Regions from separate parts of the Halioglobus sp. HI00S01 genome, predicted to be linked through region 1. Evidence: predicted binding sites of a transcription regulator. Region 1 holds the regulator's gene; the other holds the start of a gene.

Region 1 (14,792 bases):
CCCGGCCACAGGCCTTTCCAGCGGGGATTGTCGACTTCACCGCCGAGTCCGGGTGTTTCCTTGTGCTCGTAAAAGCCAAGGCCTGCAACCGTATTCATGTCGCCCTCGAGCGCCACAAAACCGTACAGAGTGCCCCACAGGCCGTAACCGCGGATGGGCAGGATGATTTTGTCCAGACCGTTCTCGTCCTCGACCATGTAGACCAGCGCAAAGTGCTCACGGCGCAGGATCTTGGCGGGGTCGTCACTGCTGCTCAACTTGTCGGACAGCGCCGGGTCTTTAATCGACTTGCGCTGGTTGAAGCTGGCCGCATCCACCTCATCGGTGAACTGGCCGGTGCGCAGATCGACCGCACGAGTAGTGATGGATTCGAACTGCTCGTCAATGCTGCGACCCTCTTCGAGGATGCCCGCAGCGGCGAGAATATTCTTCTTCCTGTCGAGCTCGGCGTTTGCCACCTGCGCGGGCTTGAGCATTACCGCAGCTGTGGACACAACAACCGAACAGACGATACAGAGGGAGAACGCGACAATCAGCGTTTTCTTGATGCTGTCGTTACTAGACACGAGCAAGTCTCCTCTTGATATTGGCCTGGACCACGAAGTGATCCATCAGGGGCGCAAACAGGTTGGCGAACAGAATCGCCAGCATGATGCCCTCGGGGAAGGCCGGGTTTACAACGCGGATCAGTACGGTCATCGCACCGATCAGAATGCCGAAGGCCCACTTGCCAGTGTTGGTCATGGCCCCTGACACGGGGTCAGTGGCCATAAAGAACATACCGAAAGCAAAGCCACCAGTCACAAGGTGCCAGTACCAGGGCATGGCGAATGCGGGGTTGGAATCGGAACCGACAATGTTGAACAGGGTCGACAGTGCGACCATACCCACCATGACGCCAGCCACAATACGCCAGGAAGCGATGCGAGCAATCAGCAACGCGGCACCGCCAATCGCAATGGCCAGCGTGGATACTTCACCAATCGAGCCGGGAATGCGGCCGATAAAGGCATCCATCCAGGTGAACTGTGACTGCAGTACGGACATGCCGTCAGCAGCGACGATCGACAGCGGCGTCGCCGCAGTGTAACCATCCACAGCTACCCAGACCGCGTCGCCGGACATCTGAGCGGGGTACGCAAAATATAGGAACGCACGGCCGGTCAAAGCGGGGTTGAGGAAGTTCTTACCCGTACCGCCGAACACTTCCTTGCCGATAACGACACCGAAGCTAATGCCCAGGGCCACCTGCCACAGGGGCACATCGGGGGGACAGATCAAGGCGAACAGAACCGAGGTCACGAAGAAGCCTTCATTAACCTCATGGCCGCGCTTCATGGCAAACAGTACTTCCCAGAAGCCACCGACCACAAATGTGACGGCATATATTGGCAGGAAGAACACGGCGCCATACCAGAAGCAGTGCCACAGGCTGGTCGCGTCATAACCACCGAGCAGTTCGATGAGCCAGCCGCGCCAACCTTCTACTGCCATGCCGGCTTCCATAACACCCGTCGCCTGGAAACCCAGGTTGTACATGCCGTAGAACATGGCCGGGAATGTGGCGAACCAAACGGTAATCATTATGCGCTTGAGGTCAATGCCGTCGCGCACGTGGGCGGTGGACTTGGTCACACTGCCCGGGGAATAGAAAATAGTATCTACCGCTTCGTAGAGAGCATACCAGTTTTGGTACTTACCGCCCTCGGTGAAGTGATGTTCCATGTCGTCAAGAGTCTTGCGCAATCCCACGACTTAGCCCTCCTTCTCAATGCGGGTCAGGTTATCCCGCAGGATAGGACCGTACTCGTACTTGCCTGCGCAGACATAGGTGCACAGGGCCAGATCTTCCTCTTCCAGTTCCAGGCAACCGAGGGCCTGGGCTGTTTCGGTGTCGCCGACAATCAGCGAGCGCAGCAGCTGGGTGGGAAGAATATCCAGCGGCATGATGTTTTCGTACTGCCCCACCGGCACCATGGCACGCTCGGAGCCGTTGGTGTTAGTAGTCATGGGCAGTGGCTTCACACCAAAGAAGCTGGACAGGTAAATGCCCAGACTGGAGTGGCGGCTGGCACCGGGGCTCAGCCAACCCATGAAGTCGCGCTGGCGACCTTCGAGCAGCACGCTGACCTGGTTGTGGTAACGACCAAGGTAAGAAGTGCCGGTAGCAACACCGCGACCGCCGAGTACGGAGCCGGAGATGATGCGGTTCTCGCCCTCTTTCACTTCACCGGCACACAGCGCCTGCAGGTCTACACCCAGACGCGTCTTCACCAGACGGGGGTTCTCTACCTGGGGGCCGGCCAACGAAATCACGCGGTCGGTGTATAGCTTTCCGTCGAGGAACAGGCGGCCAATGGCGATCACGTCCTGGTAGCCAACCTGCCACACGGTTTTGCCGTTGCTGGCGCCTTCCAGGAAATGGATGTGGGTGCCTGCCAGGCCAGCCGGGTGCGGGCCGTCGAACTGGGCATACTGAACCTTGCCAGACTTGCCCAGCGGAATGGACACGTCAGCGGCAGCGCAGACGTATACCTTGCCGTTGGTCAGCTTGGCCAACAGATCCTGACCGAGCGTAAATGCTTCGACCTGGGTATCAATGATCACCGCGGGATCAGCAGCGAGTGGCTGGGTATCCATGGCTGTGACAAAAATGGCAGCGGCTTCGCTGTCTACTTCGGGAACCTTGCTGAACGGGCGAGTGCGCAGTGCTGTCCACTGGCCGCTCTCAATCAGCTTGGCGCGCACGGCGGCGGCGTCAAGGTTGGCGGCATCAGCCGCGCTGGAAGCACCGAAATCTTCTGCATCGTCACCGTCAACGTCAATCACTACCGACTGCAGTACGCGCTTGGCGCCGCGGTTGACAGCTGAGACGACACCGGAAGCCGGTGCGGTGTAGCGCACGCCTTCGGTCTTTTTGTCAGTGAACAGAACCTGGCCGAGTTTCACCCGGTCACCCTCTTTCACCTCCATGGTGGGCTTCATACCGACGTAGTCGAAGCCTACCAGCGCGACGGCGCGGGCTGCAGGTGCATCTTCAATAACTTGCTGGGGAGCTCCCTGGATAGGGATATCCATGCCCCGCTTGATCTTGATCATACGATCTGCCTACGAATCTAGTGTGTGGATAGGCTGAGACAGCATTTGAAAAACCTAGTAATCACAAGGGTTTGCAGCATCGCGATACTGCCGGAAAGCGCCATCTTGCATGAACGTTTTCCGCCACCTGTCTCTGAGCCGCGCGCATTATAGGGGAAGAGCCCTGAAAAGGCCACTCACTCTGAGCCAGTTCTTTGATTCTGCTGCGTTTTTTCTCTTGGTGTTCGACCAATGTCTAGTACGACTTTTGGGCGGTCATAAGTCGCCTTGTATCGGCTTGAGGCCTCCATACCAACCTTGGCATTTCTGGCTAGCCGCCGCCATGCTGGCCTAAGCCCTTCTCGTCCCGGCGCATGGTTTGCTCCAGAGACTGCGGCCGTGGCGCAACTCGGGGTGGGATTGCTGCGCAATCATCAAGCACCCCTCAAACACTCACTGCGGAAAGCCCTTCGCCTCTTCCGCAAACCATGAACGCGCCGGAATATGACGAGAAGGACATAGGCCTGCATGGCGGCTTGGAGTGGTTCTATGGATTTAAACGGCTATGGGGCTATGGCTTGCGGGCTGCGGGGCTGCGGGGCTGCAGGGCTGCAGGGCTGCGGGGCTGCGGGGCTGCGGGACGAAAGATAGCAAACGGGAATAGAACTCTAGGAGGTCTGAAAAGGCTGCATGCCCTTCTGAAATCGTCGGGAGGCATGGATGCCGGACGCCGAAGCGCGCCATGGATGGCCCTGAAGCGGTTTCAGAAGGGCATGCAGCCTTTTCAGGCCGGTTTCGCTATGACCCATCCATACAAATGCCTGACCAGTAAACCAATAGGACGAAGAAAGCTTTCCTGGAGGTAATTGGAGTGACTTGCAAGAGTCTTCGGGCTCTCACAAACCGAACAGTCCGCCCAAAACCAAAAACGCCCGAGTGGAAAACCACCCGGGCGCTCGTTACGCGGCGAAGGAATCAGCCCTCTTTCGGATAAACCGCGTAGTCGATACCAGCCATCTGCTCGAGGATGCGGTGCACCTGGCAGGAATAGCCGAACTCGTTGTCGTACCAGAGGTACAGAACCGCCTGGTTGCCGTTCACGATGGTGGCCTGGGCATCGAAGATACAGGCATGACGTGAGCCGACAAAGTCGGTGGACACCACTTCCGGCGAGCTGGAGTAGTCGATCTGCTTGCGCAGCGGCGAGTGCAGGGCCATGTGGCGCATGTACTCGTTGACTTCCTCGGCGGTAGTTTCCGTGTTCAGGGTCAGATTGAGGATCGCCATGGACACGTTCGGGGTTGGAACGCGGATCGCGTTACCGGTGAGCATGCCGTTCAGCTTGGGCAGTACCTTGCCAACGGCTTTGGCAGCACCGGTCTCGGTCAGAACCATGTTCAGCGGGGCCGCGCGGCCGCGACGATCACCCTTGTGGTAGTTGTCGATCAGGTTCTGGTCGTTGGTAAACGCGTGTACGGTCTCGACGTGGCCGGCTTTGATGCCGTACTTGTCGTCCATGGCCTTCAGCGGGGGCGCAATGGCGTTAGTGGTACAGGAAGCAGCAGAGATGATCTGGTCGCTGTCGTCGATAATGTCGTGGTTAATGCCGTGCACGATGTTCTTCAGGTCGCCCTTACCGGGGGCCGTCAGAATCACCTTGCTCACCCCGTTGCTCTTAAGGTGCTGGCCCAGGCCGTCTTCGTCGCGCCATACACCGGTGTTGTCGACAACAATCGCATTGTTGATGCCGTAGCGGGTGTAGTCGATCTCAGCGGGGTCATTGGCGTAAATCACCTTGACCTCGTTGCCATTGGCAACAAAGGACTGACGCTCCTCGTCCACGCGAATAGTGCCATTAAATGCACCGTGGATGGAGTCGCGGCGCAGCAGGCTGGCGCGCTTGACCAGATCGTTGGGGGCTTTGCCCTTGCGCACGACGATGGCACGCAGGCGCAGGCCGGCGCCGCCGTCAGTTTTGTCGATAAGAATGCGGGCCATCAGACGACCGATGCGGCCAAAACCGTACAGGACAACGTCCTGGGGACCTTCAAGGGGCTTGTCATCGGAATCGATATCGTCGGCCACTTCCTGGCGTACGTACTCTTCAATGGACAGGCCTTCGCCCATACCCTTGTCGTAGTAGTTGACGGCGATACGGCCAACGTCAATGTGGGCCGGGCCCAGGTTGAGTTTGGACAACTCAGTGATCACAGGGAAAGTTTCGAACTCTGACAGTTCGTTCTCTTCCACCTGGCGCACATAGCGGTGGTCTTTCATCAACTGCAGCACGGAAGCGTTGACCATGGATTTACCATAGATGTAACACTTCACGTTCTTTTCACGGGAAAGGGTCCCCACCAGGGGGATCATGCCCTCGGCCAGGGCCTCGCGCTCCTTCCAATCAGAGAAGTAATCGTCCGGGCGCTCTCGTTTGCGGTCTGTCACGGTGTGTTGTCCTGCGGTGTTGTGTGTGTCGGGGGCGCGTATTATCCAGCCTAGCACGCCCTGATTCAACCGACCCGTCACGGACATATTCACGGACCGGGGTCTGGCACGATACAATGCGCGCCCGCAAGCACGAGCCAAGTCTGCACACATGTTTACATCCCTGGTCGCCAACACGCCCTGGCCAGAAAAGCCGGGCTCCCGCACCGCAATGGGCCCCTTCTACGGCGGCGCCGACGCCCGCTGTATTGCCGAACTCGCCAGCCCCGAGCGCCTGACTGTGGTGATCACGGCCGATACCAGCTCGGCCATCGCCCTGGAGCGGGAACTGCCCTTCTATCTGGATCGCGAGCTCGACATTCTGGCCTTCCCCGACTGGGAAACCCTGCCCTACGACAACTTCTCGCCCCACCAGGACATTATTTCCGAGCGTCTGCACACCCTGCATACCCTACCACGCACCCGGGGCGGCATTCTGATTGTGCCAGTGCCAACCCTCATGCACCGACTGCCGCCGACTCACTATGTGGCGGGCTCAAGCTTGGTGCTGGAAGCCAATCAGCAGATCGATATCGATAGTTTCCGGCGCGATCTCGAGCGCAACGGTTATCGCAACGTCGACACCGTGTTCGAGCACGGTGAATTTGCCCTGCGCGGCTCGTTGTTCGACATATATCCGATGGGCAGCCCCCTGCCCTATCGCATCGATCTGCTTGATGACGAGGTCGATACGCTGCGCACCTTTGATCCTGAGACCCAGCGCACGGTGGAAAAGGTTGAGGCCATTAACCTGCTGCCGGCCCGGGAGTACCCGCTGGATACCCGCGGTATCGGCCGCTTCCAGATGAACTGGTATGACGCTTTCGATGTCGACCACGACGCCTGTCCAACCTATGTAGAGGTCAGCGCGGGTCGCAGCCCCGGCGGCTGTGAATACTATCTGCCGCTGTTCTTTGACGAGTGCGCCACCCTGTTCGACTACCTTCCGGAAGATGCCGCGCTGGTAACCATCGGCGACCACAATGGCGCCGCCAACCACTTCTGGCAGGAAGTGGGCACCCGATTTGAAGAGTACGGCATCGATCCACGGCGGCCACTGCTGCCGCCGGACCGGGGCTTTGTGCCAGTGGATGAATTCTACGGAGGCCTGAAGGGATTCCCTGTTCTCGAGCTGCGGCACAACCCTGACGCGCCGGTCCATGCTGACAGCGGCGTGCTCCCCCCGCCAGACCTATCCACCGATCAGACCGTTGTATCCGCGGCCCAGAACCTGGCCAAGTTCGTGGAGACCCACGCCGGGCCGGTGTTGCTCTGTGCAGAATCCGCCGGGCGCAGGGAGATCCTGCTGCAATCACTGAAGGAACTCGGTCTGAAGCCGCCGGAAGTGCTTAACTGGCATGACTTTGTCACTTCCGGCCATGCATTTGCGATTGCGACCGCGCCGCTGGATCGCGGCCTGTATCAGGGGCCGGACGAACCCACCCTGGTCAGCGAATCCCAGCTGTTTGGCAACCGGGTGGCCCAGCGCCGGCGTCGCAAGGCAACCTCAGACGCTGCAGCCGCCAATGCTTTCCGCGACATTAACGAGCTGCGCGAAGGCGTGCCGGTGGTGCACCTGGAGCACGGTGTGGGCCGCTATGTGGGCCTGCAAACCCTGGACGTGGATGGGCAACAGGCAGAATTCCTTACCCTGGAGTACAACAAGGGTTCCAAGCTCTATGTGCCCGTGGCATCGCTGCACCTGATAAGTCGCTATTCAGGGGCCGACCCGGATGCCGCGCCGCTGCACACCCTCGGCTCCGAGCAGTGGGACAAGGCCCGCCGCAAGGCCAGTGAAAAGGCCAACGACATCGCCGCGCAGCTGCTCGAGGTGTACGCCCGCCGCGAAGCGCGTAAGGGCTACGAGTTTGAATGCGATCCTATCGCCTACGATAAATTTGCCGCGGCGTTCCCCTTCGAGGAAACCCCCGACCAGGAACAGGCTATCAAGGCCGTGGTGGAAGACATGTGCAGTCCGCGGGTCATGGACCGGCTGGTGTGTGGCGACGTGGGCTTTGGCAAGACCGAAGTGGCCATGCGCGCTGCCTTTATCGCCACCCAGAGCAAAAAGCAGGTGGCCGTGCTGGTGCCGACCACTCTGCTCGCGCAACAGCACTACCAGTCATTCTGCGATCGTTTCGCCGACTGGCCGGTTAATATCGAGGTGGTTTCGCGCTTCAAGACGGCGGCAGATATCAAGGCCGTCAGCGAACGTATTGCCGCAGGCAACACGGATATTCTGGTGGGCACCCATAAGTTGCTTCAGTCAGATTTCAAATTCTCCGACCTGGGCCTGCTCATCATCGATGAAGAACATCGTTTCGGCGTGAAGCAAAAGGAAACGATCAAAGCGCTGCGCTCGGAAGTCGACATTCTCACGCTGACAGCGACCCCGATTCCGCGCACGCTGAATATGGCCCTGGGCGGCATGCGCGACCTGTCGATTATCGCCACCCCGCCCGCGCGGCGCCTGTCGATCAAAACCTTTATTCGCGAGCACAACATCGCCCTGATCAAAGAGGCCGTGTTACGTGAAACCCTGCGCGGCGGGCAGGTGTACTACCTGCACAACGAGGTCAAATCGATCGAGGAAAGTGCCCGCAAACTGCGCGAGTTGCTGCCGGAGCTGAACATCGGTGTGGCCCACGGGCAAATGCGCGAGACTGAACTGGAACAAGTGATGTCCGCGTTCTACCACCAGCGCCACCACATTCTGCTGTGCACCACGATTATTGAAACCGGCATCGATATTCCCAACGCCAACACAATTATTATCGAGCGGGCAGACAAATTCGGGCTGGCGCAGTTACATCAGCTGCGCGGCCGCGTCGGCCGCTCCCACCACCAGGCGTACGCCTACCTGCTCACCCCGCCGCGCTCGGCGATTACCTCCGATGCCGGCAAGCGCCTGGAGGCGATTGAGGCTGCCGGCGATCTCGGCGCAGGCTACCTGCTGGCGACGCACGACCTGGAAATTCGCGGCGCCGGCGAACTGCTCGGCGATGAGCAAAGTGGCCAGATCCACAGCGTTGGCTTCGCCTTGTACATGGATATGTTGGAAAGGGCTGTGGCCGCACTTAAGCGGGGTGACATTCCCGATGTGGACGCGCCCCTCGACGCCGGCACCGAGGTCAATCTGCATATGCCGGCCCTGATTCCCGAGGACTACCTACCGGACATCAATACGCGTCTGGTACTGTACAAGCGCATTGCCGCCGCCGCAGACGAAGACCAGCTGCGCGAGCTGCAGGTAGAGATGATCGATCGCTTCGGTCTGTTGCCCGAGCAGGTCGGCAACCTTTTCCAGACCTCGCGACTGCGGCTCAAGGCACAGAAACTCGGCATTCGCGCCATTGAAGCGGGCCCCGGTGGTGGTAGTATCGACTTCAAGGAAAGCACCCGGGTTGATCCGCTGGCACTGGTTAAGCTGGTACAGTCGGACCCACGGGCTTACAAACTGGCCGGAGCCACACGATTGCGGTTTGATCGCGAGCTACCGGATAACCTGCAGCGCCAGGAGTTTATCGAGGGGCTGCTGCAGACATTTACCACCGACGCCAAGGACACTGCCGCTTGATGCCGCTTGCTCGCCACCTGCTCTACCCTACAGCCCTCTCCCTCTGCCTACTCAGCGCTGCAGCCCAGGCTAACGAACGCTGGTATCAGGTAGAGCTCATGGTGTTTGCCAATGAGACGGGCAGCGCCAGCGAACAGTGGGAACCACTGCCCCAGTTGAACTACCCGAGCAGCAGTCGTTTCCTCGTTTATCCCGCCCAGGTCGAAGCGCGCCTTGCCGAGCACCCCGGCGCGAGCAACATCGACGCCTACGGCCGCCAGTTAATCGTCATGTCAGCCCTCGAAGAGAGCACCAACATCCCGCCACTGCCCTCTCCTGATACTGCGGCGCCGGAAACAGCGCTGGAACCTGCGGTAACTGAGCCTGACCAAGACCCGCTGGAACCGCAGCAACTGTACCCGACGCCGTTTATCGCCCTGCCCCACGCGCAGCGCGAGTTTCACGGCAAGTCGGCGTATATGCAGCGCACCGGCAAATATCGCACACTGTTTCACGAAACCTGGGTACAACCGGTACAGCCAGAGGCCACGGCTATTCCCCTGGTACTGGATAGTTCCGGTGACATCCAGGACTGGCCGCGCCTGCAGGGTACGGTCACGCTGCACATTGCGCGTTACCTGCACGTTGAAACCAACCTCTGGCTGAATACGCGCGGCGACTACCTGCCCGGGGAATGGCGCATGCCGGCGCCGCCGCTGGGACCGCCCTCGCTTGTGGTGGAGCAACCAGAACCGAACATGGTCGAAGCACCTGAGCCCTACTACGTGAACCAGGTGCCGGCCGACCATAGCGTGTGGCCTGGAGACCCGAATGCCATACCGGACCTGGAGCAGGATATGGGCCCGGTATACCCATGGCGCCACGCGGTGGCCTTCAAACAAAAGCGCCGCATGCGCAGCAATGAAGTGCACTACCTCGATCATCCTCTGGTGGGGCTGGTAGTGAAGTTCACCCCGCTGGATGAAGAGCAGTTACACGAGATGGGGCTGGCCGAGCAGCGCTCAGACGCCGATACGATAGCGGGATTGGACTAGGCGGTTAAGCCGCACAACGATTCCTTCAGTCCGCCCAGCGAGAGCTGCGGCACAGACCTTCAACCAACGACGCAACTACGTCTGCTTCGCGCTCCAGCGTTGCTCGCATCATGTCCAGGGTGAGGGGTTTGTCATCGAGCCCGGCTGCGGCATTCACCACCATACAAATGCTCGCATAGGCCACACCCAGCTCCCGCGCCAGCGACGCCTCCGGCATACCCGTCATACCCACGACATCACAGCCGTCGCTGGCCATGCGCCGAATCTCCGCGGCGGTCTCCAGGCGCGGGCCCTGCGTTACGCCATGCACGCCTGCGCGGGCACAGGCAATGTCGCCACGGTCCGCTGCCTCGAGCACCGCATTGCGCAGCGCCGCATCATAGGGCTCGGTAAAGTCGATATGCATGAGCTCACCGCTCTCACCGGTGTCATAGGTGTGCTCACGCCCCCAGGTGTAATCGATAACCTGATCGGGAATAACCAGCCTGCCTGGCGGCATATTCGGGGCAATGCCACCGACGGCGTTAATGCCGATGATATGGGTGGCGCCCAACTGTTGCAGCGCCCAGAGATTGGCCCGATAGTTCACCCGGTGCGGGGGAATGGCCCGGGGGCTACCGTGCCGGTGTAGAAAGAATATCGTCGTGTCGCCAAGGCGCCCTTCCTGCACCACCTGTGACGGCTCGCCAAAGGGTGTGTCGACCGCGTGACGAGTGACAATGTCCAGCCCGCCGAGACGATCCACCCCGGTACCGCCGATCACCGCCAGTGCGCTCACGCTTCGCCCTCGGGGGCAATGTGCTCCAGCTGCAATGTCTGGGTGGGAAACGCCACATCGCCGCCGTTGGCGTGGATAATGTCGAGAATCTTCAGCATGACGTCCTGTTTGATCTCGTGATACGTCACCCAGTCGGTGGTCTTGGTAAAGGTGTAGACAAAGAAATCCAGCGACGATGGCCCGAAGGACACAAAGTTCACTATCAGGGTGCGCGACTGGTCAATCTCAGGATGGTTGCGCAGCATCTCCTTGACCTGGGTAACCACCGGCTCCATGAGCGCGGCGTCCTGGTAACGCAGGCCGATGGTCTCGTAGATGCGCCGGTTAAGCATGCGCGAGGGGTTTTCCACGGAGATCTGCAAGAACGTCGAGTTGGGCACATACAGCGGCCGCTGATCAAAAGTGCGAATACGGGTCAGGCGCCAGCCTATGTCCTCTACCGTGCCTTCAATACTTTTATCGGGTGAGCGAATCCAATCCCCCGCCGTAAAGGGCCGGTCCAGGTAAACACTCAGGCCGCCGAAGAAGTTGGCGAGCAAATCTTTCGCCGCGAAACCCACCGCAATACCACCAATGCCCCCAAAGGCAAGCAGCCCGGAGATCGATACGCCCAGGCTCTGCAGAATCATGAGCCCGGCAGTAATCCAGAGCACAAAGCGCACCAGCTTGGCCGCCGCGCGCACGGTGGCCTTGTCCGCCGACTGGCGGGTGCCGCGGGTCTCACACAGCAGCTCTTCCTCTACCCCGTGAATAAGTCGTTGCAGGAACCAGGCCAGCAATACCACCAGCGCAGTGTCGTAAGCCTGGGCGAGAAAGGCCTGCAGGGTTTCCGCCACCGGGTAAATTTCCAGGGCCAGATACAGCACCAGCACCCACAGCAGCACCCGCACCGGCATCGCCATCGCCGTGACGGCCACATCGTCCCAGTTGTAGTCTGTGGCGCTCGCGGCGCGGTGCAATTGTCGCACCAGCATTCCGAGGGCCAGGTGAGCCATCGCGCCCAGGGTCACCAGTAGGATCAGGGCCAAAAGCTGCCCCTCCAATCCCAGGCTGAGCGCGAGGCTGTCGAAAAGCGATCCAAGGCTCGTCACTGGCCACCTCTTCTAGCGCAAAAAGCACGATTTTTAGACAATTTTTTCATGTGGGAACCGCGTGTTTAGTCTCGAAAGATTATATAAATCAGCGGCACAGATTAAGTCATCTCTTGAAGTCCAGCGCAACTGCTTGATCTCTTTTGAAAAGAATTTCCGTCGCCGTAAAAGCTATTTCCATCCCTGTTTTTATAGCGTTATCACATAATGGACAGCCCACGCCAGCGTGATATGTTGGTCTGCGGCACACGAAAAAAGGGGAGGAAAATCTCCATGAAAATGCTAAGCCCCGTTGTCGGTGGCTGGTACAAGGATCTGCAAACCAATGCCTTATTCGAGGTGGTGGACTGGGATCCCAGTAACCTCACCATCGAAACCCAATATCTGGATGGCGAAGTGTCTGAATACGACCTCGATGCCTGGCGCGAAATGCTGCTGGAACGCGCGGAAGCCCCGGAAGACTGGCGCTCTGCCTTTGAGCTGGATGACGAAGACCTGCTGGACCCCGACCTGCCCATGCAACCGGAAGACTGGAATAGTCCACTGAACTCCATCGAGCCCGAAGCCATGTATGGCGTGGAGGATTTTTAGGCGTTGTTATCCGCTGCCCATGCTGTATATAATCACAGCACCTGTATAAATACACAGATGGGGCACACATGGACAAGCTCACCAAGCGGCAGCAACAGGTGCTGGATATTATCCGTGCACATATCGATGACACAGGCTTCCCGCCCACCCGGGCCGACATAGCCCGCGAACTGGGATTCAAATCAGCCAATGCCGCAGAGGAGCACCTCAAGGCACTGGCCCGCAAAGGCGCGATTGAAATTATCCCCGGCGCCTCACGGGGCATTAAATTGCCCGATACCCAAGGTATTCCCATCGTCGGTCGGGTGGCCGCCGGTAACCCGGTGCTCGCCGAGGAGAATATCGAGGAATACTGCGACCTCCCGCCCCAATTTTTCAAACCCGCAGCTGACTATTTCCTGCGCGTCACTGGCGACTCGATGATCGATATCGGTATCTTCGACGGCGACCTGCTGGCCGTTCACAGCACGCCCGTGGCCAATAATGGCGACATTATTGTGGCCCGCATCGAAGACGAGGTCACCGTTAAGCGACTGCAACAGGGGCGCGATAAGAACCTGCTGGAACTCCTGCCGGAGAACCCTGATTTCGAGCCCATCAAGGTCGATTTGCGCGAGCAATCGTTTGCGATTGAAGGCCTGAGTGTAGGTGTGCTGCGCCGCGGCAATTAGGCAGCGGACGTTTTTAAAAGCGGTAGGGGCTTTGACAGGCCCCTCAGGGGGCTGCAGATAGCCGGTGGCGCAACGCCCCGGCGGGATGTCGAATAACGCCTGTCAGTGCAGGACGCGCGGTGCCTCTGGCTCAGCGTAAGCTTCGGCATCCGCCTCAGCTTCATTCTGTTCCATGATATTGGCCGCGGCCTGAATTCCGGCCTGAATCATGGCCTTGGCCACTTCCAGTCCGTTTTCCATCAGGTACATGCGCGATTCGTCGGAGAACTGTATGGTCACCAGCGGCGCGGAATCATCGTCAGCACGTTGCAGAACGATTTCACCGTCGCCCAGGTCGACAATCTCCAGTAAGGATGCAGACACTCAATAAACCTCTGTTGTTGCGAACACTGCCACTTCATCATAACAGCAGCCATGGGTGCCCGATAGGGCTTATTCGGGAATAGTTGTGAACGGGTGCGCAGTTGCGGGCAGTGTGCGGCGACAGCAGCAAGAGCCGCAATAGACGCCTGAGCGCCCTGCTCCGGCCCCGGAACTAGTACTCGTCGAGGGAGTCGCCCATGCGGTCGAACAGCTGCTGTAGCAGGTTTGCCCAGGTCTCGGCCTGCTCCGGGTCGGCACCGGCGGCTGCCACCGCCAGGTTATGCATCGACGATGACTGCGGTGCATCACTCTCTGCCGATAACATGGCGCCAATCCAGCCCTCCCGCTCCAGGCGCTGGAACTCTCGAATCTCACCGGGCATGGCCTTGCCTGCGACTATCTCCGGTAATTCGGCAAGACATTGCGGCGGCGTCTCCGGCAATCCACCGGGCCGGGTGATTTCCACAAGAAACCAGCCGTAGGCATTTGTCAGGTGATTGCGCACCCCGGGCCAATAGGCACTGGCCAGGGTTTTGGCCGCCACGCTCTGGGTGTCGAGGTCACGGCGCCAGGCGCCAATCAGGATGCGGGCCAGGTACAACGCATGGTTGGCCTGGCCGCGAGCGGAACTCACTTTTTCTTCGCCCGACTCTTGCTCTGCTCAACGTCCCACTTACCGCCGCGGTAGTAGGCCTTCCAGCCGCTAGCCTTGCCGTCCTTCTCGGTCATGACATACTGCTCCTTGGTCTTACGGCTGTAACGCACCTGGGCACGATTGCCGTCGTCATCCTCAGTCGGCGCAGAGAATATGAACGTGTACTTGGGATCGATGGCTTCCTTGTGCGGCAGCAGCTCGTCAACAAACGGCGCACGGGTTTCCCGGTTGCGCGGGAACCCGCTGGCGGCGAGGAACATACCAGCGGCGCCATCGCGCAGCACGTAGTGATCGTCGACCTTATCGCATGCCAGCTCCGGCATCGGCACCGGATCCATTTTGGGCGGTGCGGGCTCGCCGTTGCGGAGCAGCTTGCGGGTATTCTTGCACTCCTCATTGGTACAGCCGAAGTACTTGCCGAAACGGCCGTTCTTGAGCTGCATTTCACTACCGCACTTATCGCACTCGAG
Region 2 (14,792 bases), on a different contig from region 1:
GCAAATCGTTCAAGCAGATGAAGGTGTCCGACCTGGTGCTGGTCAATCACAAAGGTGAAGTGGTGGAAGGTGAAGGTCTGCTCAATGGCGCAGCGTTTACCATTCACTCCCAGATCCACATGTCCGACCCCTCGATTACCGCAGCCGCGCACTCACACTCGGTGTACGGCAAGGCGTTCTCGTCATTGGGCAAGACCCTGGCGCCGCTAACCCAGGACGCCTGTGCCTTCTACGAAGACCACGTGCTGTTCGATGATTTCTCCGGCGTAGTGCTGGATAACAGCGAAGGCGAGCGTATCGCAGCCGCCCTGGATGGGCGCAAGGCGGCGATTCTGCAAAATCACGGTCTGCTGACCGTGGGCGAAACCATCGACGCCGCCGCCTGGTGGTACATCACCCTGGAGCGCAGCTGCCAGGCGCAGCTGCTGGCCGAGGCGGCAGGCACCCCCAAGCCAATTGAGCACGATGTAGCGCTGGGTACGCGCGACACTGTGGGCTCGGCGCTCGCAGGCTGGTTCAGCTTCCAGCCGCTGTACGATGTGATTATCGAGGAGCAACCAGAGCTGCTTGACTGATCTTGACGGCAGTTCCGGGTTGACAACAACCCGGTCGCGATTACTCTCTGTAAGGCCCTCCGCGTGAGGGCCTTTTCAATTGCACGGAGAAGGTAATGAGCAGAATCAGTCGCCGCAACATTATTAAGGGCCTGTCAGCCACGGCCGTCCTGCCGGTGGTGGGCTGTGCCACGGGGCCGGGAGCATCCGATATCAGTGGGGCCACGTTTTCCCACGGCGTTGCCAGCGGCGACCCCGACCAGAGCAGTGTTGTGCTCTGGACCAGGGTGAGTGGTGCCTCCGGGCCGGTGACAGGTCGCTGGCAACTCGCCAGTGATCCCCATTTTGCGCAAGTGGTAGCCGAGGGTGACTTCAGCACCGATGCCTCGCGCGACTGGACGGTGAAAGTGGTGCCCGACGGTTTGTCGGCGGGCGAACGCTTCTACTACCGGTTTAATGTCGGTGACATCTATTCACTGCCGGGACGCACCCGCACACTGCCCAGCGGCCATGTGGAGCGCCTTGGCCTGGCTGTCGCATCCTGTTCCAACTATCCCTTCGGTTACTTTAATGCCTATGAAGCGATTGCCCTGGATCAACAGGTCGATCTGGTTCTGCACCTGGGTGACTATATTTACGAATATGGTCCCGATGGTTACGGCGGCGAAAGCGGCGCAGCGCTGAATCGCAACCACCAGCCGCCGCGGGAGATTCTCAGCTTGGCGGACTACCGCCAGCGCCACGCCCAGTACAAAGCCGACGCTCAATCGCAGGCTATGCACAGCAATCACCCGTTGATTGCTATCTGGGATGACCATGAGATTACCAATGACCCATGGATGGATGGAGCGGAAAATCACCAGCCTGAAACCGAGGGCGACTGGACGGCGCGCAAGCAAATCGCGCTGCAGGCCTACTATGAATGGATGCCGATCCGCGAACCTGGCGCCGGCGGAAATCGGGCAGAGTACTGGCGGCACTTTGGCTACGGCGATCTGGCCAGTCTGATTACGCTGGAAACCCGGTTGACGGGCCGCAGCGAACAGCTCAACTACGAAGATCATCTGGAACAGCTGCAAACCGCCGATGATGTGCGCCGTTTTTATCGCGAGGATTTATGGGACCCTTCGCGGGAGCTGTTATCCGACGCAGGCAAGACATTCACCGGCGAGGCATTGGCTGAGTCGGTTCAGGCGGGCAGGTCCTGGCGCATTCTCGGCAACCAGATTCTCATGGCGCGCTGGCTGGCACCGATAATTACCGATCAACAGCTTGCGGACATGGGCGTCGAGCCCGGCACCATGCTCTATGAGTATGCGCATCGCTTCCGGCCGCTGGGTGAAGCGGGCCTGCCGCTCAACCTCGATGCCTGGGATGGTTATCCCTATGCTCGTGAAACCTTGTATGGCATGGCCAGTCAGGCAGGTGCGAACGACCTGCTGGTGTTGACCGGAGATACTCACGCCTTCTGGCAGAACCAGCTGTTTAACGCCGACGGCCAGGCGATGGGCGTTGAGATTGGTACTTCTGGTATTACCTCTCCCGGGCCTTTCAGTGGGCTGGGTCCGGAGCAGGCTGCGGCGTTCGATCAGGTATTGGCAGACGCCAGTCCGGACGTGCTGTGGACCAGTGGTCAGACCAACGGCTATGTGCGGCTGGTGTTGACGCACGAGGCCGCCACGGTCGACTACATGGGCGTGAGCAGTGTGGTCTCGCGCGACTACCGCCCCGCCAGTATTCGTCAGGTGCGTATCGAAAAATCCGGCAAGTCGCTTAGTTTCGCCTGATCTCCCACCATTCATCGCTGGAATCGCGCGGTTCGTCGCAACCCGCGCCAGCGAAGTAACTTTTCTTCTCCCCAGTCGTATAGTCCGTGAATATGGACAAACAATTTCAACAATGGACGATCGCCTACCAGGAGCAGAACTGGTCAATGGCCCGATTTCTACTCAAGGACGAGGCCGAGGCAGAGGACGTAGTGCAGGATGCATTCATCCGCCTCTGGCAGCACCGCGACACGCTCTCGGAGGCGCGGGTGAAACCCTGGTTACTGCGTGTAACGCGCAATCTCTGCCTGGATCGACTGCGCCTTGAGCGCCCTCGAGCAGAGTCTGGGCCGGATGAATTGGCCGGGGGGGAAGAGCCGCTTGCGAGTATGCAGCGCAGCAGGGAAGGGCAGGTACTGCAGGCCGCCGTAATGGGCCTGGACGAACCCTACCGCTCGCTGGTCATCATGCGCGATGTGCAGCAGCACAGTTATGAAGACGTGGCGGCCACGTTGGAATTGAGCCTGCCCCAGGTAAAGACCTACCTGCACCGGGCGCGAAAAACACTGCGGGAACAACTGACGGAGTTGCGACCATGACGGAAAAACCAGACTTGCACAGTGATGAGTGGGAGCAGGTGCTGCAGCAGGCCCTGGCTGATTTGCCTACCGAGCCTATGCCGGCCAGCTTGCAGAACGAGCTGCAGCGGATCCCCCGCGATCATGCCGAGCGTCACCCCTGGTGGCGTGCCAGCTGGTTGCGTCCAGCCTTCGCGTTTGGCGTGATCGCCGTGCCCCTGGCTGTGGCGCTCATGGCGCAGCAGCAACAAATTCAGCGGCAGGAACAGCAACTTGCCCAGGCCCAGCAGGATCTGGCGATCGCGCTGACCTATTTGCAGAAAGCCAATGAACAAGTCGCCAGTCAGATGGCGGCCAGTATCGGTTCGGGTGTGGCCCGGCCGGTAACGGACACAACAATCCAGGTGATTGAAAAGCCCCTGGACACTACTCGGGAGTACGAACTATGAGAACCTTGATTGCAATTGTTACCAGCTGTTTGATCAGTGTTGCAGCCCTGGCGCAGGACTATGAAAGCATGCCGGGCTATGTGGACTTCGGCACCATGAACGAGATCTACGGTGAACCCCGGGTGATGATCAATATCGGCGGACCTCTGATGCAGTTACTGTCTGCGGCAGCAGCAGCCTCTGAGGACCCGGAAGCGGCCGCGATTATGCAGGGACTGGAGGGTATCCGCGTGAATGTCTACGACACGGGCGGTAATCTGGCGCCGGCGCTGGAACGCATGAATCAGGCCAAGACCACCCTGCAGGCCGCCAACTGGCAGCCCATTGTGCAGGTGCAGGAAGCGGATGAGCAGGTGCAGATGTTTACCCGGGTGAATGACGACAAGATGGAAGGCATGGCCATTATGGTGGTCAACCAGGAAGAGGCCGTGTTTCTGAACATTCTTGGCAATATCGATCCGGCCCAGGTGAGCAAGGTGATGGCGCAGATGAACGTCGATGTTGACGTCGACACGGATTAAGGCCATGCATACCTTGAAAATAGCACTGCTATTGGTAATGGTTGCCCTCACCGGCTGCGGTGTGACCGCTCCGCACCGCAACGCCGGTTACGCCGATCTCGATGGCCTGTCGATGTGGGATGTCGATGCCACCATGACCCTGTCAATCGGCCCCACGTTGCTCAGCATCGCATCAAACGCTATTGAAGATGATCCGGCGACCAAGGCCTTGCTGTGTCAGTTGGATGGTGTACGGGTCAAGCTCTACGAGATCGAGGAAGACCCGATCGCGGTGGCAGAAGACCTGGGTGAGATTAACGCCCGTCTTAACGAAGATGGTTGGCAGCAAATTATTCTGGTGCGCGAGGAAGGCGAGACGACCTACGTGCTGATGAAAATGGTGGAAGAACGTATCGCTGGCCTCACCGTACTCACTGCCGACAGCTCTGAGGTCGTGTTGGTCAATGTAATGGGCGAGCTGCAGCCGGAGATGCTCTCGAGCACTATGCAGGCACTGGATGTCCCTGCACCGCCGATTGATGTTTAGCCGCTTACCGGTTCCTGGTAGGCATAGTCCAGGAGCCCCAGGTCATTGAGCACACCGTCAAGGTGTGTCATGGCCTCGGGGCTTGGTCCCGGATAGTCGCCCGCTATGGGCACATTCCCCACATAGCCCATGTCTTTCACACCCTCGGGTGAACTGAAGTAGGCGATGGCCGCCAGTGAGCGCAGTCCGTCAAATACCCGGGAAATATAGGCGTATTGCAGCTTACTCTCGGCCTCCTCGTAGGCGACGTCATCCAGGATGGCGCGTTGTTTTTGTGCGCTGGTTGCCAGAAACGACTGGCCTGTGCGGCGCTGGGATTCCTCATCGAACCACACCAGCGCAGACAGGATTTCCGGCCGCGTTTCCTGCTGCTGGGGGTAGGGCGCGCTGACCCACTCATCGACCAGGTCGACAACACCGGCTTCCGATGCTGAGGGGAAGTCGCCTTCCCGGGGAATCATCAAGTCGAGTATCGCCTTGGCGAGCTTGCGCTGATGAGGTGTCATGGTGAGTGGCCAGGGCGCCTTGACTGGTGGATTCAGTGTCGGGTCGGTGCCGTAGCCCTCTGCGGTAATGGGTTCGAGTTGCAGGTCTGGCCAGTTACCGGCGAGCTTGGCCGCCTTGATCACCGTGGCCTCGCAGCCGGTTATCAGCGGCGTTGTTACTGCTGCGGTCACGGCTGCCAGCCATTTCAGCGACTGGCGTCGGGTGATGCCTGGTTCAGTTGTCTCGTGGCTCATGCTATCGCCCCCTTGTTCAGTTGCTCAGCCAGCCATGATGCATTGCGCATGGCCAGAGTCATAATGGTGAGCGTGCAATTCTTGTGGGGGTTGGAGGCAAATACGCCGCCGTCCATCACGAACAGGTTATCGCAGTCCCAGGCCTGCCCCCACTGGTTGGTGACGGAATCTTTGGGCGAAGTGCCCATGCGCGTTGTACCCACCTCGTGGATGATCTCGCCGCCTTTTTTGATCGTTTCGGCGGGATCTGGCAACTCGTCTGGCACATCGGCCCCGAGTAGCTTGAAGATATCGCGCGCTGTGGCGAGTCCGTGACGCACCTGGTTGAGTTCCTGTTCGGACCACTTCCAGTGAAATTTGGCCACCGGAATGCCCCAGCGATCAGTGACCGCATCGTCGATTTCCATATAGCAACCGGCGTTGGGTACCATCTCTCCACGCAGAGCCAGAGAGATCTGTGATCCATAGTCGAACCTGGCCCGGCGCTTCATCTCCACGCCGTAGCCCTGAAGCTTCTCGGGATAGTAACCACCGGGCGGTTTGAAACCTGTACTCATCTCAAAGTGATAGCCCCGCGCAAAATCCAGCTCGCCCCTGGCCTGCATATCGTGGCCCCACCAGGGCAGGAATAGGTGATTGGCTGTATGGCCGTCCTCGTTATAAATGGGGCGGCCTTTCAGTGCGGGAATCACGGCGCTCATATTTGCCCCGGTTGAATCCATAAGGTTGCGCCCTACTTGGCCCGAGCGGTTGGCCAGCCCCTGCGGGTGTTGCTCACTCTTTGAGTTGAGGAGTATCCGTGCCGATTCGCAGGCGCTGGCCGCCAGAACGACCAAGGGTGCGGCGACGGTGCGAGGGGCGCCCGTTTTGCGGTCGATATAGGTGACGGCTTCGGCGCGTCCCTGTGCATCGACCTCGACGGACCTGACCATGGCGTCGGTCTGTACAGTCAGTAAACCGGTGGCTCTGGCCATCGGAATGAGCGAAGTCGTGGTCTGGAAGGCAGCGCCGATGGAACAGCCCCGGCCACACTGTGTTGCCCAGAAACAGGCGGCCCGATCGTCTTTGGGTCGGGTCAGGATGGCGCGATGCATGGGAGCGGCGGGGATGCCCAGCTTGCCCGCGGCAGCGGCAACTAACAATTCAGGCACGCGCGGTTTAGGCGGCGGCATTAATACGCCGGGAGATGAGTCTGGCATGTCGTCCAGCCCCGTATTCGTGCCACACACCCCCACCAGTTCTTCGGTGCGATCGTACCAGGGGGCGAGTTCATCGTATTCAAAGGGCCAGTCTGCCCCGAAACCGTCGCGGCTGAATCCTTTGAAATCATGGTGAGAGAATCTGAGTGAATACCGCCCCCAATGATTGGTGCGCCCGCCCAGCATGCGCGCTCGCCACCACTTGAACTCGGTATTATCGGCCATGGTGTAGGGTTCGCCCGGCACCTCCCAGCCGCCGTCGACTGTGGCATCGTAATAACCGAAGTTCTTGTCTGGCGTGGGCGCACCGCGCAACGGTGCGTCCGCCGGGGTATTGAACATTGGCGTCTCGGTAACCGGGTCGTAGTCGCGACCGGCCTCGAGCATTAGCACCCGCTTGCCCAATTTGGTCAGGGTATGGGCTGCCATGGCACCGCCGGCGCCGGAACCGATTACCACCACATCGTAAGCTTGATCGGACATGGAATTCTCATTAATGTGGGTTGCACCACGCAGTATATAAATCTTTGCCCTCCTGTGGTGGTTGCGGTCTGAAAAAAATAACAGCGGCTGCAAGAGATGGAGATCGTGAATGAGAAAAATAACAGGCGCACTCGCGCTGTGTTTGGGTATGCTCTGGCATATGACGGCCGCGGCCCAGGCTCCGATGAATCCTAAAGTAGGCGTGCAACTCTGGTCGGTGCGCGATGCGCTGCAGGCGGATTTTGCCGGGACATTGGCTGCCCTGGCGGACATGGGGTTTGACGGGGTTGAGTTCTACGGAAACGAATATGGCCCCTATGGCGGCAAGCCGCTTGCACTCAAAGCGTATTTGGAAAGTATTGGCCTGGTATCTGCCGGGGCACATGTGTCAGCAGCAGCGCTCGAGCCCGATCAGTTGGCCCAGACCCTCGCGTTCCATCAACAACTGGGTTCGCCGGCACTGGTGGTGGGCATGGATAAGCGGGCCTGGAACAAGAAGGGGGTTTACGAACTCAGTCGATTACTCAATGCAGCATCGCAGGGCAGTCGTGATAGTGGTATTCACATTGGCTACCACAACCACGATAAGGAGTTTCGCAGCTTTAAAGACAGTACGTTCTGGGATGTGCTGGCGGAAAATACCCTCGATGAAGTTGTGCTGCAGCTCGATGTGGGTTGGGCCAACTATGCTGATGTTGATGCCGTCGCCTATGTGCGGAAGTATCCTGGCCGCACCTTCAGCACACACTACAAGGTGCACAAACCGCTGTTTAGCCTGAATAAACGACCCTTCGTGGGGGAGGGCGATACAGATTGGCCAGCGCTGCTCGAAGCTAACCTCACGGAGGGCGGCACGGCCTGGTTGCTAGTGGAACAAGAGGCCTATCCCGATAACATTACGTCGCTGGAGGCGGTGGCAACGTCATTGCAGGGCTTACAAGCGCTTTTGGCGGCACACGAGAATACAGAATAGTAACGTAAGGGGAGTGATGCGATGCAAGGCAAACGAGTACTGATAACAGGTGGCAACAGTGGTATTGGGCTGATCGCTGCGCGTAAGCTGGCCGCAGCGGGCGCCGAGGTGATACTGGCCTGCAGGGACAGTGATAAAACCCGGCAGGCGCTGGAAGTAATCGGTGCCGGGGCGGAAATCGCGCCGGTGAATCTGGCGGTAGACCTCGCCAGTCTCGCCAGCGTGCGCGAACTCGCGGCGACGTTTCTGGCCCGCTACGATCGCCTGGATGTCCTGATTAATAACGCAGGAATCATGCCCGCGGAGCAGGTAATCACCGAAGATGGTTTTGAAATGCAGATGGCGGTGAACCATCTTAGCCATTTTCTGCTGACCCACCTGTTATTGGATTGTCTCAAAGTCAGTGCACCGGCGCGCATTGTGAATGTGTCTTCGATGATGCACAAGAAGGGTGAGATGGATCTGGCGACTTTTACCGGCTTCCACAAGTACAAAATGCAGGCCGCGTACAGCCAGTCGAAATTGGCTAATATGATGTTCACGGTTGAACTGGCAGAGCGGTTAAATGGCTCGGGAGTGACTGTTAACGCGTTGCACCCGGGTGCGGTGGCCACGGACATCGTGCGCAGCTTCCCCTGGCTGGTGCGTAAGATCGTGGGGCTGTTGTTTATCTCGCCAGAGAAAGGAGCTAAAACCACCATGATGCTGGCTAGTGATCCGGAACTGGAAGCCGTCAGTGGCAAGTACTATGACCAGTGCAAGCTCGCCGGCTATTCGCCGGTGGCTGATGACAACCTGCAGCGTGACGCATTCTGGGCGGCATCCACCAAGGCAGTCGGTCTCTGATAAAGGGGTCTGACCCCTTAGGCGTGGCACGATATAGTAAACCGTTATCCAGGGCGCGACTTGCTTACAAAGCATCCCCGGTCCGCTATGATAAACTGTTTTGGGGGTCGCGATTGACACTCTCTCCGCAAGCAGAGTTTCAGCAAAACAACCTACGCCAAGCGCGACTTCCCCTCCCCGGAGACAAATGTTAGGGGGCGTTCGCCCGATCTAGGAAACTTAACACGGAAAGGCAAACCAAAACCGTAAGGGAGTTAGCAGTAAAAAATGTATTCAAGGATGATAGTTTTAGGTCTTAGCCTGTCTGTTTTTACGGGATGCAAGATCAAGATGGAGGCGCCGGAAGGAGGCGGAGTTACAACTGCATCAGGAGACTACTACTGCGAAGCTGGCAAAACCTGCGAGGTCGACATTCCTGACGGAGAGGCTTGGGCGGGCACCTTTATTGCCCAGCCGCAACCTGGTTACGTCTTCGATAGCTGGCAATCAGGAGGAGCTTGTGGCGGACAATCTGAGCCGTGCTCCATCAGTTTGCTCGGTGAACATACAGCGTATGACATCGAGGCCCGCCTTATTCCGATGTTCAGAAAAGCCGCGGGTGGCAAACATGCGGTCACACTGAATCCGCTGCCAACAAGTGTTTTGATTGACGATGGGCTCTTCGATATCAGAGAGATTGACCATATCGCCGTCGAGGATAACTACTCCACAATCAAGTATTTTGGTCTGGGCGACACTGACGCCGATGGCAATCCAGAGGTTTTTGTCAGCGGCTGGACAGACGGCGGCTCATACATAGACACCAACGGAGAAGAGCGTCCCGCCAATGCCAGGCTGCAGGTTTTTGAAGCGGGTCCCGATGCAACAGAATTGCTGGATGCAAACGAACTACTGGGCCGATCCACCACTGACGGAACCGCTTTCATAAGGGTTCACGATTTTGATCGCAATGGGCACGACGACCTGCTGATTATCGGCCACAATGAATCGCCATTCGTTCCGACCGAGAATATATTATTCCTGAATGACGGTAACCAGCTTACACCACGTTCTATCGAGCCTGCCATGGCTATGCACGAGGGAAGCCTCGCTGACATCAATGGCGATGGCTATACCGACATCATCGGATCAGCCTATATGTCTAGCTACGACTGGTCCGACGATCCGGCTGCGCCCTTTTCTTATGGCGATGCGGTCATGATCCTGATCAATGATCAGAATGGAGGCTTCAAAGCGTGGCCACTCAGATTCAACGTCTCAATCGAGGGCAGCGCAGACTTCCAAAAAATCGGTGGACAATGGATACACACGGGTTCGGCCGTAGCCGCGGCTAACCTCGATGACGACCCGGAGGCAGAACTGGTCATTGTCGATGCATACGACGGAAGCAATGGTGATGTCTCTACAAGCAGCTACGGTAGCAGCTCAATCATCATAGACAATATTCGTTTTGATAGCAGCCGCGCTTACGGAGACATCAAGCCACTTCCGATACCGTATTTTCACAAACAAGACAGGTTTAAGGACAGTCAATCAAAGTTTCTGTCCTCTGAATTTGGCACCGGGCGCGCGCACGATATACAGGTCGATCTGTTCGATATGGACAACGATGGCGATCAGGACATACTCGTTAGCTCGATGCTTTGGAACGATGACTACAAGGAATCTGCCGGCGTACTTCAGTTCCTGCAAAACAAGGGAAATGGCAGGTTTAGCGATATCACCGATAAAGCGCTCTACAACTACAACCTCGGCAACCAGGGTGGGCACGACAACCTGCTTATGGACGTGAATGGCGATGGTTTCATTGACATTCTGGCGGTTGACGCATCAACGAGGGTAGCCGAGCCACACGAGTGGACAGGCTGGATCGGCGAGATCTACCGCGTCCCAGATCAAGCCTGGGCAAATGAGGTGCTTATAAACACCGGCAACGGAAAGTTTGTATCGACCCTCTGGGAGGGCTTCGCCGAACTGGACCAGCGCACGGAGTCAATCCTGAAATCCTATGGGCCAACCTATGAACCCTACTTTCTGGGCGGCCAAAAATACTTCCCCTATTTGCTGGCTGACGGCCGACTCGGCTTCATCACTTATGGGGTGGCCAATGAGCGCGAGTTTTATTTCGATGTCAGGGCGAACAGTCGGCTACATACCGGGCCAAATGCCACTGACCCATCGCGGCACGGCGCGGCGGGCTATAACGAGTACTACTATCTCACAGAGAATCCCGATGTCGTAGCTCTGGTGAAGAAGGGCGAATTCGAGAATGGCCTTGAGCACTACCTTGAAATCGGCAAAGCTGAGGGCCGTCGAGCGTTCGCTGAGGGCGCTGTAGTTCGATAAACAAAAGTCCCACAAACACCGGTTCGGTAAACACACCACAGCGCCAATCTGGTGCCAAGGGTCCTCCAATAGGAGGTCCGCGTGTTATAAGAAAAAGGCTCCGTTGAAGGGAAATAGCCCTCGGCAATTTCCCATAACAGCTTGCGCTCCTCCATCTCTTCCCAGAATTGAAGATGTCGAATTTCTCGCAAGAAATAGGTAATAGAGTTGGTAGCAAGGCCATGCCTCAAGTTTTCAGTGGTATAGAGGGTCGGGAAGAAATCGAGGGCATGGTCGTCCAGGCGAATGACCAGAAACCGCTCAACCTCGTCGACTATGAGGGTATCTATCTGGCGAATGTGCCGACCGTTTTGGTAAACATAAAATTACGCTTAACGGACGACACTCCACGAAACCGCAGTGGTTTATAGTTTTTCGCTCAAATCTTAATAAAAGTCGTTTTCTGGCAGGGACTTATGCGATTTGGTGTACAGAAGGTAGAAACCACCTCGTCAAAACGGGATGTCGTCGTCAAAGCTGCCGCCCTGAGATGCAGGGGGCGCGGTATCCGGGTAGTCGTTGGTGATGGGGGCGCTGTCGCTTGCCGCGGCAGAAATTTTCCAGCCCTGCAGGTTGTTGAAATAACGGCCGTTGTATTCGCGGCCGCGAATATCGAAAGTGACTGTCACTTCCTGACCGGGCTGCAGACTTTCCAGTAGCGTCACCTTGTCCTGCACAAACTCGAGGTTGATATCTTGGGGGTATCGGCCGTCGTCGACGGTCACCACCATCTCCTGCTTGCGAAAGCCGCTTTCGAAGGTCTTGAGATCCTGGATGAGTTTGATTTTGCCGGTAAGTTCGTAAGACACCCTGATAAACCCGCGTTATTTATGCCAGCACTTATCATAGCTTTTTTCTGCGGTGCGTTGGTGTTTTTCTCGTGTTCGGTTGGTGCTGTAAGCTGAGCGATTGCTGTTTTTTTGATCAGGCATCGCCCCAAGTGGTAACTGGTGATTTTTACTCTGGCCTAAGGGCACGGCCGCAGTTAGCATGTCTGTAAAGCGGCATCCAGAGTGGATGATGTCGCTGTGAAACGTAAGGCACTAGGGCATCGGGCATGAAGACCAGTAGTACGGTCAGGTTGATATTTGGAGTAGTTGCAGCATTGTTTCTGGCCGGCTGCAAGATCGAAATCTATGTGCCTGATGGTGGCGCTGTGGTCACGACATCCGGTGATGTCCGCTGCGAAGCGGGCCAAATCTGTCGGCTGAACGTCAACGACTTGTTCTTCGACCAGGTATTTACTGCGGTGCCCGCCGAGGGCTTTACCTTTGTGGGCTGGCGAACTCGTGACCGCGGCCTTTGCGGTGGCAGTGTGGAAGCCTGCCATCTCACCACCGCGGGTATGGAAGGCAATGCCAGCCTGATGGCAGTGCTGGAGTCAGATGAGGTGTTCTATCTGGAGCCAGTCTTTGAGGCCACGGCGCCGTTTCTGCTGCTCTATGGGGGTGACGAACAACAGTTTTATCTGGGATGTCTCAATTGTCCGGGAACCTTTCTTGATTCAGTGTGCAATGCGAACGGCAACCATGGTGCTGCTTTTGCCCCTTACAGTATCTGGAACGCTGCCGGTGATTTCGGGTCCCTCGTCACCAATTACAGTCCGTGGAATGTATTCGCCACCGCCGCTCCGGTGATTCGTGACACCGACGGACAACTCTACGGTTATCTCACCGCCAATGTCGCTCAGCCCGGCAGAACTCTGGTGCCGCTGTTGGTGCAGCTCACCAACTACGCTGCCGATCCGCAGTACTCGTTGCCCGCGGTAAGGGATTGGTTCTGTAACTAATGCACCTGGGCGCCCGCCGCGGAGCCTGCCTTGATCGCCAGGCTCGGTGGCGTTGTGCACGGCCTCGCCAGCAATCTCATGAATGAGATTGATGATCTTGGCGACAGATTCCTTGAGTCCCGAGTGGTCGTAGACCAGAACATTAAAGCGATGTGCCCGTGTGACCATGCGGCTCATCAGCACCAGTTCACCCTCCGTGAGCACCTTGCCCTGGTCCATTTCATCCTTGACCTTGCGCAGGAAGGGTAAGTGATAGCGAACAAAGCGCTCAATAACGACCTGCTCGACGCCATCGTGGTCCAGTTCTTCGTCGCGATGTAACTCGGGAAACTCATATTCTTCTTCAGCGCTGTCTTCGTCGTCTTCTGCCACGGTTTATCGCCCTGTGCAATGGGATGCCTGCATCAACCACAGATCAGACAGCGGCCGCTTGCATGGCTGTTGTGCCCCGTATGGCGCGCCTTGGCGGTGATAGCGCAGAGCTGGAAAATTGATCAATTTTTGGCTAAAGTGCGCCACCTTGGGCCTCCCTGCGTATACCTGCACAACCACAGGCCCGCTTCTCCCCTGAACTGAGACAAAACTGGTATGAATTCGGCACTTCCAGCGCAACCGCTGCGCGCGGCTATGAACGCCTCTACTCCGAAAGTATATGTGCTGCACGAGCACGACGAATGGACCTCGCACCTGCAGGTCAGGCTCGAGGAATTGGGTGTGCCCTATGAAATGTGGCACCTCGATCAGGGGCTTCTGGATTTGTCAAAAGCGCCACCTGAGGGCGTGTTTTACAGTCGAATCAGTGCGTCTTCGCATACGCGCGATCACCGCTACGCGCCGGAATTCACCGAAAGTGTATTGGCGTGGCTTGAGCGCCATGGACGGGTAGTGATTAACGGCAGCCGCGCTCTGCGCCTGGAAGTGAGCAAGGTTAACCAGTACATGGCGTTGAATGAGGCGGGCATTGCCACGCCGAGAACACTGGCCGCTGTTGGCAGGGATAACGTGGTTGAAGCGGCCCGACAACTGGGTATGGATAGCTTTATCACCAAGCACAATCGCGCTGGCAAGGGGCAGGGGGTACAACTGTTTCACTCCATCGCGGCCCTGGAAGATTATCTCTATAGTCCCGCGTACGATGCCCCGGTGGACGGTACCACGCTAATCCAGCAGTACATCAAGGCCCCCACCCCGCACATTATTCGCCACGAATTTATCGGCGGGAAATTTTTGTACGCAGTGAAAATTGATACCTCAGAGGGGTTTGAACTCTGCCCGGCGGACGCCTGCAGCATCGACACCATGTTTTGTCCGGTGGAGGGGCAGCCCGAGGAGCCCAAGGCCAAGTTTGAAATTCTCACTGACTACCACCCTGAATTTATCGACCAATACGAAGCGTTCCTGCAGGCCAACAATATTCAGGTGGCAGGGATTGAAGCGATTGAGGATGACGCTGGTCAGATCTACGCCTATGACGTAAACACCAATACCAACTACAACTCCGATGCGGAGGCTGTGGCCGAGCGCTACGCCATGTTGCAACTCGCGCAATACCTGGCTGCGGAGCTGGAGGCGTTGGCGCCCGTTAAGGCCTGAGCCTTATCGGCCCAGTGCCAAACGGGTGTGACGCGATTATAGAATTCGTCCGCCCAGCGAGATGCTGGTATGGATACCGCTGCCATAGCCGCGGCCTCTCCAGGAGCTATAGCCGCTGGAGATACCGACGCTGCCGTGGCGATGTCGCCGCGATCACCGAGTGAAGTCGGGGGTGTATAAACCGTACCGCCGCTGTTGGCCACAGCATCAGTCGCCGCGGCAATATCGTAAACCGATAGCAGCGAAACCCACTGGGAGATGTCAGCGGAGGTGGCCAGCTGTGTCTGGTCTATCATGCCGCCGATGGGACGGCCCTGGTTGTAAATCATTCGATAATTGATGTTGGCGTCGGGCAAGGAGCGAAATTCCCAGCCCAGTAAAGTCGCGTAA

The links. The regulator LexA, encoded in region 1, represses DNA repair genes until DNA is damaged. The targets are predictions, from matches to a motif close to ACTGTNTNTANANACAGT.
Region 2: A3709_RS17645 (DUF3127 domain-containing protein) is a predicted target of LexA. The motif match lies at 11,932-11,949, and genes of this name have one in related genera.

Annotation. Positions count from the first base shown of each region.
Region 1 covers NZ_LWEE01000010.1:129,045-143,836, reverse strand. Annotated here, with positions in the region: gene A3709_RS02655 (Na(+)-translocating NADH-quinone reductase subunit C) at 1-566, opposite strand, end outside; gene A3709_RS02650 (NADH:ubiquinone reductase (Na(+)-transporting) subunit B) at 559-1,752, opposite strand; gene A3709_RS02645 (Na(+)-translocating NADH-quinone reductase subunit A) at 1,756-3,099, opposite strand; gene A3709_RS02635 (glyceraldehyde-3-phosphate dehydrogenase) at 4,054-5,523, opposite strand; gene mfd (transcription-repair coupling factor) at 5,675-9,139, shown strand; gene A3709_RS02625 (CsiV family protein) at 9,139-10,173, shown strand; gene A3709_RS02620 (S-methyl-5'-thioinosine phosphorylase) at 10,199-10,951, opposite strand; gene A3709_RS02615 (mechanosensitive ion channel family protein) at 10,948-12,042, opposite strand; gene A3709_RS02610 (DUF6763 family protein) at 12,316-12,633, shown strand; gene lexA (transcriptional repressor LexA) at 12,702-13,304, shown strand; gene A3709_RS02600 (hypothetical protein) at 13,407-13,667, opposite strand; gene A3709_RS02595 (DUF6586 family protein) at 13,840-14,301, opposite strand; gene topA (type I DNA topoisomerase) at 14,298-14,792, opposite strand, start outside.
Region 2 covers NZ_LWEE01000265.1:31,790-46,581, forward strand. Annotated here, with positions in the region: gene A3709_RS17585 (class II aldolase/adducin family protein) at 1-575, shown strand, start outside; gene A3709_RS17590 (alkaline phosphatase) at 671-2,341, shown strand; gene A3709_RS17595 (RNA polymerase sigma factor) at 2,434-2,919, shown strand; gene A3709_RS17600 (hypothetical protein) at 2,916-3,347, shown strand; gene A3709_RS17605 (DUF4252 domain-containing protein) at 3,344-3,868, shown strand; gene A3709_RS17610 (DUF4252 domain-containing protein) at 3,873-4,394, shown strand; gene A3709_RS17615 (gluconate 2-dehydrogenase subunit 3 family protein) at 4,391-5,134, opposite strand; gene A3709_RS17620 (GMC family oxidoreductase) at 5,131-6,816, opposite strand; gene A3709_RS17625 (sugar phosphate isomerase/epimerase) at 6,926-7,789, shown strand; gene A3709_RS17630 (SDR family oxidoreductase) at 7,811-8,635, shown strand; gene A3709_RS17635 (VCBS repeat-containing protein) at 8,915-10,981, shown strand; gene A3709_RS17645 (DUF3127 domain-containing protein) at 11,473-11,829, opposite strand; gene A3709_RS17650 (hypothetical protein) at 12,078-12,809, shown strand; gene A3709_RS17655 (hypothetical protein) at 12,840-13,058, shown strand; gene A3709_RS17660 (RimK family alpha-L-glutamate ligase) at 13,398-14,402, shown strand; gene A3709_RS23430 (VOC family protein) at 14,333-14,792, opposite strand, start outside.